DNA from 2 places in the Paraburkholderia kirstenboschensis genome. Region 2 is predicted to be linked to the other one. Evidence: riboswitches for the same ligand, from Rfam matches in the RefSeq annotation. Region 2 holds a riboswitch; the other holds the start of a gene.

Region 1 (4,465 bases), 360 kb from region 2:
GATCAGCTTGCCCGCGCGGTCGATTGCAAACATCTCGACGTTCACCTGCGGCGGCACGATTTCGCGTGCGACGGCAAGCGCGTGCGCGCAGACGATATCGCCGAGCGGCACCTGCTCCGCATGCGCTAGCGCGACCGCTTGCTGGCTCGTATTGGCTGCGCGAATTGCGGATTGCAGCGCGTCGTTCGCACCCTGTTCGGCGGCCCATTCGGCGAGCCGTTGCAGATCGATGCTCGAGTTGCGGCTATGCAGATCGAGATGGCCCGCCGCGAGCTTGCTCAGCTTGCCGAAGCCGCCGCAAATACTGAGGCGCTCGACCGGCGCGCGCTTCATATGCTTGAGCACCGCGCCGACGAAGTCGCCCATTTCGATCAGTGCAATGTCGGGTAATCCGTAGTGTGAGCGCATCGCGTCTTCGCTCGCATTGCCTGTGCACGCGGCAAGATGCGTGTAGCCGTTAGCGCGCGCAACGTCGATGCCCTGATGAATCGACGCAATATAAGCCGAGCACGAAAACGGCCGCACGATGCCGGTCGTGCCCAATATCGACAGGCCGCCCACAATCCCGAGCCGCGGGTTCATCGTCTTGAGCGCAAGCGCTTCGCCGTCTTCAACGCCAATGGTCACTTCGAAGCCGCCGCCATATGCATGCTCGCTGGCGAGTTCTGCAAGATGCTCGCTCATCATTTTGCGCGGCACCGGGTTGATCGCCGGCTCGCCGACGGCGAGCGTCAGCCCCGCGCGCGTCACCGTGCCCACGCCCGGTCCGGCTCGGAACACAACGCCTGGCCCGGGGACCAGACGCACGCGCGCGAACACCACAGCGCCGTGCGTGACGTCGGGATCGTCGCCGGCATCCTTGATCGTGCCGGCTTCTGCGCCGTCATCGGTCAGCCGGCAGAAGACGAGCGGCATCGGCACATGCTGGCCTTTGGGCAACACGATTTCGGCTACCTCGCTGACCACACCCGCGAGCAGCAGACGGGCCGCCGCCAGCGACGTCGCGGTTGCGCAACTGCCGGTCGTGTAGCCGCTGCGCAGCGGCGCGGGTTGTTCGGGCGTTTCGTCGCGCATTAGCGTCACGCCGGTGAAGCAGCGTTGGGGTAGCCAACAACACTCTGGGCACCATCGGCAGCGCAACGCTTCACCACGTCGAACAAGGTGATCGGCAGCGCCTGCCGCCACGTATCGAATCCGCCGAGCGGTTGAGCGTCCGAAAGCGCGATTCGCGTGAGCGTGCCGCCATATTTGTCGCGCCATGCTGCGAGCGCCGCCTCGCCTTGCAACGTGACCGCATTCGCAACCAGCCGGCCGCCGTCGCGCAAATTTTCCCAGCACGTTTCAAGCACGTCCGGCACCGTCACGCCTCCGCCGATAAACACCGCGTGCGGCGCGGCCAACCCTTCGAGCGCTTGCGGCGCACGGCCCGCCACGAGCTGCAGTCCAGGCACGCCCAACGCATCGCGATTGTGCTCGATGAAGCGCTGACGCTCCGCGTGCCCTTCGATCGCGATCGCCCGGCAAGTCGGATGCGCGCGCATCCATTCGATGCCGATCGAGCCGCTCCCCGCACCCACGTCCCACAACAATTCGCCGGGCGTCGGCGCGAGTCGCGCGAGCGTGATCGCTCGCACATCGCGTTTGGTGAGCTGGCCGTCGTGACGAAACGCGTCGTCCGGCAAGCCGCAGGTGAGCGGCAGACGCGGCGCGCCTTCGGTGGCGCGGCATTCGAGCGCGACCAGATTCAGCGCGGCGACATCGCCCGCGGACCATTGATCCGCGCGGCCGTCGATGTGCCGCTCGTCGTCGCCGCCAAGATGTTCTAGCACGGTCATCCGTGTTGCGCCGAAACCGCGCGCGTTCAGCAGATCGGCGAGCGCGGCGGGTGTGCGCCCGTCCGCGCTGAGCACGAACACGCGGGCGCCGTCGTGCAAACAAGCGTTCAAGGTGGGCAGCGGCCGCCCAACCAGCGACACGGTGGCCACGTCCTGCAACGGCCAGCCGAGCCGCGCGGCAGCGAGCGATAACGACGACGGCGCGGGCAACACGCGCAGTTCGTCGGCCGGCAACTGTCTAGCCAGCGTCGCGCCGACGCCGAACAGCATCGGATCGCCGCTCGCCAGCACGCACACGGAGCCGCCGCGCTCGGCCAGCAGCGGCGCGAGATCGAACGGGCGCGGCCACGCGGCGCGGCGCGCGGCCAGCCGCGCGGGCAACATCGACAGATGACGTTCGCCGCCGTAAATCACCGACGCTTCGAGCAACGCACGCCGCGCGGGCCGCCCCAAACCGGCGAAGCCGTCATCGCCTATGCCCACCACCGTCAGCCACGCCGACATGCACCCTTCCTCATTTTGTATCTCAAACAATGCACTGCGCCACGCCGGTCAAAGCGTCCAGCCTCGTTGTGCTATCCGAAAAAAGGCATAATACAGCCGCCGGTGCCCTTCGGGGCCTAACAGGGAACACAGCGGGAACATTGCCGCTGTGGCTGCCCCCGCAACTGTATGCAGCGAGTCCGCCTGCGCTTGGCGCCACTGGTTCAACCGGGAAGGCCGCGGCGGACGACGACCTGCCAGCCAGGAGACCTGCCGGCGAGACTGTTCGTGCCAGCCAACATCGGGCGGGGTGTACCGATGCCGCAGCAATGCCGCTTGATCGCTTGCTCGGGCCGTCGCGCGACGCTAACCCGGTGTCCGTCTTGAATCCAGCTTCGCCCTCCACCGTCTTGCCTGACGCGGCATCTGCGCTGCGGCCCTCGGCGTGTCCGGGCCTGCTGCGGATCGTCGCCGCGCGCGATGGCGGCATCTGCCGGATCAAGCTGCCAGGCGGCGAGTTGAGCGCGGCTCAGGCCGAGGCAATCGCGAATGCGAGCGCGCAGCATGCGGCGGGCGCAATCGAACTGACGAATCGCGCGAATCTGCAGTTGCGCGGCGTTCGTGCCGGACATGAAGCTGCGCTTGTTGCCGCGCTACTCGATGCGGGGCTCGGACCGAGCGCTGCAAGCGGCTCTGCAGGAATGGGCGGTGCAGCGCCGACCGATTCCGCCGCAGACGATCACGATGGAGATCGAAACGCGCACGCACTCAAAGCATCCGCTGCTGACGACGTGCGCAACGTCATGATCAGCCCGACTGCGGGACGCGACCCGTCCGCACTGTTCGACACCAGACCTCTGTGCACCGCGCTTCTCGCGCTGCTGCAAAGCGAAGCGCGTTTCGCGGCGCTATCGCCGAAATTCGCGTTGTTGCTCGACGGCGGCGAGCGGCTCGCAAGAGTGGACCACCCGCATGACGTGTGGCTCGCGGCGGCGCAAGATTCTGGCGGTGACGTGCGCTTCATATTTGGACTTGCGGGCTGCCCGTCCGTTGATGCAAGCGCGAGCGCGAACACGCACATCGGCGGGAACTCGACATCGCCGTCACCATCATCAGGCAAAGCTGAGGGCTCGTCTGAAAAACCGCATGCGGATGCGACAGGCGCGTTGGCCTCGGTACTGCCCTCGCAAGTTCCGGCGCTCGTGCGCGCGCTGCTGCATACGTTTCTCGATCTTGCCGCTGCCGACGCCACGCGTATGCGCCATCTGCTCGACACGCATTCGGCGGACGCAATATTGCAGCATGCACAAACGTACGTGGATTTTCCATTGACACGCGACGCGACGCTCGCCGACTGGCGCCGCAGCACGACCGCCGATGCTTCATTGCGCCTCGGCGCACACACGCAACGCGTCGCGGATACTTGGCATGCCGGCGGTCAGCCGCCGCTCGGCCGCATCGACGCGGCCACACTGCACGGCCTCGCCGCACTCGCGCAACAACACGGCGACGGCACGCTGCGCATCACGCCGTGGCAAAGCGTATTGCTGCCCGACATCCGAACGCCCGCAGTGCCCGCGGTGCTTGCGGCGCTGAACGCGCTGGGCCTCGCATGCGATTCCGCCGATGCCATGACACGCCTGATCGCGTGCGCCGGTTCCACCGGCTGCGCGAAAAGCCTCGCGGATACCAAAGCCGATGCATTGGCTCTCGCGAAGCGCCTGCCGGCCGGCGTCGACGTGCATTTGAGCGGTTGTCCGCGCTCGTGTGCAGCCGCGCATTGCGCACCGTACACGCTGCTCGCCGCGGCGCCCGGCATCTACGACCTTTTCCGACGCGACCAGGGCCCCGGCTTCGGTCAATGCGTCGCGCGCCAACTGACAGTCGAACAGGCCGCCGATACGCTCGCGCGCCTTGTCCGAAGCGACACATGAGTGACACCGATGCTTGATTACATTCGCGACGGTCAGGAGATCTATCGCCAATCTTTCGCGACGATCCGCGCCGAAGCCGACCTGTCGCGCATTCCCGCCGACCTCGAAAAACTCGCGGTGCGTGTGATCCACGCTTGCGGGATGGTCGATGTGATCGACGATCTCGCGTTCTCCGATAATGCCGGCACAGCAGGCCGCACGGCGCTCGCGCAA
Region 2 (4,465 bases):
CCGCCGCCTGCGCGAGAAGATTGCGGCAGGCGTCCCTGCCGACCATCCACAGATCGAGCGACAGCACAGGCGCGCCGCTTGCGCGCGAGAGGATCATCGGATCGAGAAAGTCGGGCCCGGTCTTGAACACGCGCACACGCCGCCCCAGTCGCCGATGGTAGCGCGCGAGGCCCGCGGTAATCGTGGTCTTGCCTTGACCCGACGCGGGCGCGCTGATAAAAAGCGCGGGGCAGGCGGACACCTTCAGAACTCCACGCCGCGCTGCGCCTTGACGCCTTGCTCGCGGTACGGATGCTTGACGATACGCATCTCGGTGACGAGGTCGGCGGCTTCGATCAGCGCGTCGGGCGCGTGGCGGCCGGTCACGACCACATGCAGCATCGCCGGACGCGCGTTGATGACGGACAGCACTTCGTCGAGCGGCAAATATTCGTACTTGAGCACCGTGTTCAGTTCGTCGAGGATGACCATCTGATAATCGCCGCTTTCGATCATCCTGCGTGCTTCGTCCCAGCCTTTGCGCGCGGTGGCGATGTCGGCGTCGCGGTTCTGCGTGTTCCAGGTGTAGCCGTCGCCCATCGTCACGAAGTCGCAGTTGGCAATTGCGCCGAGGAAGTCGCGCTCCGACGTATGCAGCGCGCCCTTGATGAACTGCACGACGCCAAGGCGCATGCCGTGGCCTAGCACACGCACGGCCATGCCGAAGGCGGCGGTTGTCTTGCCCTTGCCGGTGCCGGTGTTGACGATCAGCAGACCCTTTTCGACGGTCGCGTTGGCCTGCTTCTTTTCGTGGCCTTCGCGCCGGCGTTCGGTCATGCGTTGGTGCGATTCGCGATCGGTCTTCATGGAAGGTCCTGTTGGATGATGGTGACAGTGTCTGCTTGTGCGGGTTCGGTCGAAGCAATCGCCACGGTGACACCAGCGTAAACGGTTTTGCGAGCGATCAGACGCGCGGTGCGGGCGGCGGCCACCCCGAGCAACGCGCACGGTTCGCACACGCCGTCCACGCCGAGATGCTCGCGCGCGGCGACCGACGGTTCGTGAACGCTGATCGCGGCAATCTGCTCGCGGTTGAACACTTGCAGCGGCAACCCGTGACGCGCGCAGAATTCCAGCAGGCCCTGTTCGTCCGCTTTCGTTTCAATAGAGGCTACCGTTGCAATCTCTTCGAAGGCGTGCGAACCGAGCGCTGCGCGCACCGCCGTTTCGATTTCGTCCGCCGATGTATGCAGGCGGCAGCCGATGCCCACGCTAAGCGTTTTCATTTCGCGTCCGGCGAAGACGCCGCATCCGATGAGCTTGCCGCGGCGGCACGCGCGAGCGCCAGCGACGCGACGCCGCCGATCACCACGATCGCAGGCGAGCCGAGTCCCGCACGCGCGACGGCATCGGCAAATTCGCCGAGGGTGGAAAGTGCATGGCGTTGCTCCGGACGCGTGGCCGATTCGATTGCCGCACACGGCGTGTCGGCGCGCATGCCGGCCGCGAGCAATGCGCCGACGATGTCGTTCAGCCGCCGCATGCCCATGTAGATGACGAGGGTCATGCGGGTGGCGGCGAGCGCGGCCCAATCCGGCTCGCTGCTGCCCGCGCCGTGGCCGGTCACGAATATCACGCCTTGCGCGTGATCGCGGTGTGTAACCGGAATGCCGATAGCCGCGGGCGCCGCGATTCCCGCTGTGATTCCGCTGACGATCTCCACTTCGATACCTGCGGCATGCAGCGCCTGCTGCTCTTCGCCGCCTCTGCCGAACACGAACGGATCGCCGCCCTTGAGCCGCGCGACGCTGCGCCCGGCACGCAGATGCTCGAGCATTTGCGCGACGATGCCTTCTTGCGGCGTCGACGGATGACCGCCGCGTTTGCCGACATAGAGAACTGACGCATCGGCGCGCGCGAATTGCAGCACGTCGGGATTCACGAGATCGTCGACGAGTATCACGTCGGCTTGTGCGAGGGCGCGCGTCGCCTTCAGCGTCATCAGTTCGACGTCGCCGGGACCTGCGCCGATCAGCCACGCGCGTGTCATCGCGGCTCGCTAATCGTGCACGGCAACGACGTTGCGCGCCACACCGACACGCACCATGCGGAGCGGCACGCGAATGGGCCCAATTGAGTGGAGATCGAAGTCATTCAAGCGGTGTCTTCACGCACGACGGCACGCGCGGGTGCGGACCCGGTCGCTGCATCGTGCTTCAGCGCCTTCACATCCGTCCCTCGCGGATTCCGGCTGCCGGCGGCGTGACGTCGTGAAACGCGCGGCCGCCTCCGCGTCTGGCCGGTATCCGGGCTGGCGGCCTCACGCGCTTTGCCTTCCCGTCCGCATTCATTCGAATGTATCGGACAGTGGCATCGAAAACGCATGCGCGGTGCAGCATGAACATTGCACCGCAGGTCGCTTACCGTTGCGGGGACAGCACAGATTGAGCGCAGGAGCGCTGCCTGTTTCCCGTTTAACTGCACACGCGAATGCATGTGCGGGCACCAAACGCGCGCATACGATAGCACACGAGAAGCCCGTGCGATAAGCGCGCCGGGCCCGCGTTTCCTTGACGGCGCCAGACGGTGGGCCTACACTCGCACGCACTTCTGGTGCTCGTGTGCGCGCTCGTGCGCATGCAGTTAAACGGGAAACAGGGCGCCCGCCTGTCACGGTTTGGGCCAACCTGTGCTGCCCCCGCAACGGTAAGCGAAAAGTGACGTCATGGCCGTTCGCATGGCGCCGCAGTGCCGGCTTCGATGTCCACGCGCAAGGCCGCGTGGGCATATCACCACTGGGCGAGAAATCACTCGTTCGGGAAGGGGAAGCGGCGCTTTCGCCAGCCCGGATACCGGCCGGAACACGAAGGGCGAACGTCGCGGGGATGCGGCGCTGCGCTCATGCCCTCACACCCGTTTTCTGCGTTTTCCTGTTGTAGCAAGGCCGTCGTTCATGCCAGAGGCGCGCGCTTGACCTCATGCGTGCCCACTACGCCGGCCGGCGCCTGCAACTTCTGGAATGGACCTCACGATGCAAACTCAAATGCGCAAGATCCCCGTCACCATCGTCACGGGCTTTCTCGGCAGCGGCAAGACCACGCTCTTGCGGCACATTCTTCAGCATGCGGGCGGCAAGCGCATCGCGGTGATCGTCAACGAGTTCGGCGAGCTCGGTATTGACGGCGAAATCCTGAAGGGTTGCGGCATCGGTTGCGACGAGAACGGTGTCGAAACAGAAGGGCAATTGTATGAACTCGCGAACGGCTGCCTCTGCTGCACGGTCCAGGAGGAATTTTTTCCGGTGATGGAAAAGCTCGTCGAGCGCCGTGAGCAGATCGACCATGTGCTGATCGAAACATCGGGGCTCGCGTTGCCGAAGCCTCTCGTGCAGGCGTTCAACTGGCCGCAGATCAAAAACAGTTTCACCGTGGATGCGGTGATTACCGTGGTCGACGGCCCCGCTGCCGCGAGCGGCCAGTTCGCAGAAAACCCGCTCGCCGTCGACGCGCAGCGCAAAGCCGATCCCAATCTGGATCATGAATCGTCGCTGCACGAGTTGTTCGAAGATCAATTGTCCTCAGCCGATCTGGTGATTCTGAATAAAACAGATCTGCTCGATGAGGCTCGTCAGAACGCGGTCGAAGCGTTGATACGCGAAGAGATTCCGCAGCAAGTGAAGGTCGTGCGCGCGCAGATGGGGCAGCTCGATCTGCACACGCTGTTCGGGCTCGAAGCGGCCTCGGAAGAAACGATTCATTTGCGCCACGACCATCACGGTTCGGCGGACGACGCGGATCATCATCACGATGAGTTCGATTCGGTGGTCGTGCATGCAAACGCGCTGTCGCGCGACGCGGTAATCGCCGCGCTGCAAGCGCTCGTTCAGAGCAACACCATTTACCGTGTGAAGGGTTTCGCGGCCTTGCCGGGCGCAGCAATGCGTCTCGTGATTCAAGGCGTGGGCCGGCGCTTCGACAGTTATTTCGACCGACGCTGGCAAGCCGGCGAGGCGGGCGAAAGCCGCTTCGTGCTGATCGGCGAAGACCTCGACCAGGCCGCGCTGCAACGCGCGTTCGACGCGGCGCTGGGCTTGTCGAACGCCCCAGCGTCGGGCGTCGCGGCGCAGCAGGCGTAAGCGCACATGCATCTGCTGCGCACCACGCCGGGCGGTTTCGTCGACGATACGCAAGGCGTGATCCGTATCGATCAGCGGCCTGCGGATATCGTCGTGCTCAGTTCGGCGGACACCACGCTGTCGCTGCTGGCAAGTGCGTTTCCTCGTCTCGGCGACGGCTTTCCGAGCGTGCGCCTCGCAAACGTGACCTATCTGCGGCAACCGGCGTCGGTGGATTTCTACGTCGAAGATGTGCTGCAACACGCGCGCGTTGTCGTAGTCGATCATCTTGGCGGCGAAGCGTATTGGCCGTATGGCATCGAACAGGTCGTCGCGCTAGCGGAGCGCAAACAGCAAACGCTTGCGATGTTT

The links. A riboswitch is a leader RNA that binds a small molecule or an ion and turns the genes downstream of it on or off. The one in region 2 is predicted to bind cobalamin.
Region 1: another riboswitch for cobalamin. It lies ahead of RW095_RS21075 (oxidoreductase); the one in region 2 lies ahead of cobA (uroporphyrinogen-III C-methyltransferase).

What each region holds. Positions count from the first base shown of each region.
Region 1 covers NZ_CP136512.1:2,701,638-2,706,102, reverse strand. The annotation lists gene RW095_RS21085 (cobalt-precorrin-5B (C(1))-methyltransferase) at 1-1,074, opposite strand, end outside; gene cbiE (precorrin-6y C5,15-methyltransferase (decarboxylating) subunit CbiE) at 1,080-2,339, opposite strand; cobalamin riboswitch at 2,423-2,610, shown strand; gene RW095_RS21075 (oxidoreductase) at 2,693-4,252, shown strand; gene RW095_RS21070 (precorrin-8X methylmutase) at 4,262-4,465, shown strand, end outside.
Region 2 covers NZ_CP136512.1:12,254-16,718, reverse strand. The annotation lists gene RW095_RS08735 (cobyrinate a,c-diamide synthase) at 1-241, opposite strand, end outside; gene cobO (cob(I)yrinic acid a,c-diamide adenosyltransferase) at 244-846, opposite strand; gene RW095_RS08725 (cobalamin biosynthesis protein) at 843-1,265, opposite strand; gene cobA (uroporphyrinogen-III C-methyltransferase) at 1,262-2,029, opposite strand; cobalamin riboswitch at 2,260-2,504, opposite strand; cobalamin riboswitch at 2,574-2,854, shown strand; gene cobW (cobalamin biosynthesis protein CobW) at 3,011-4,114, shown strand; gene cobN (cobaltochelatase subunit CobN) at 4,121-4,465, shown strand, end outside.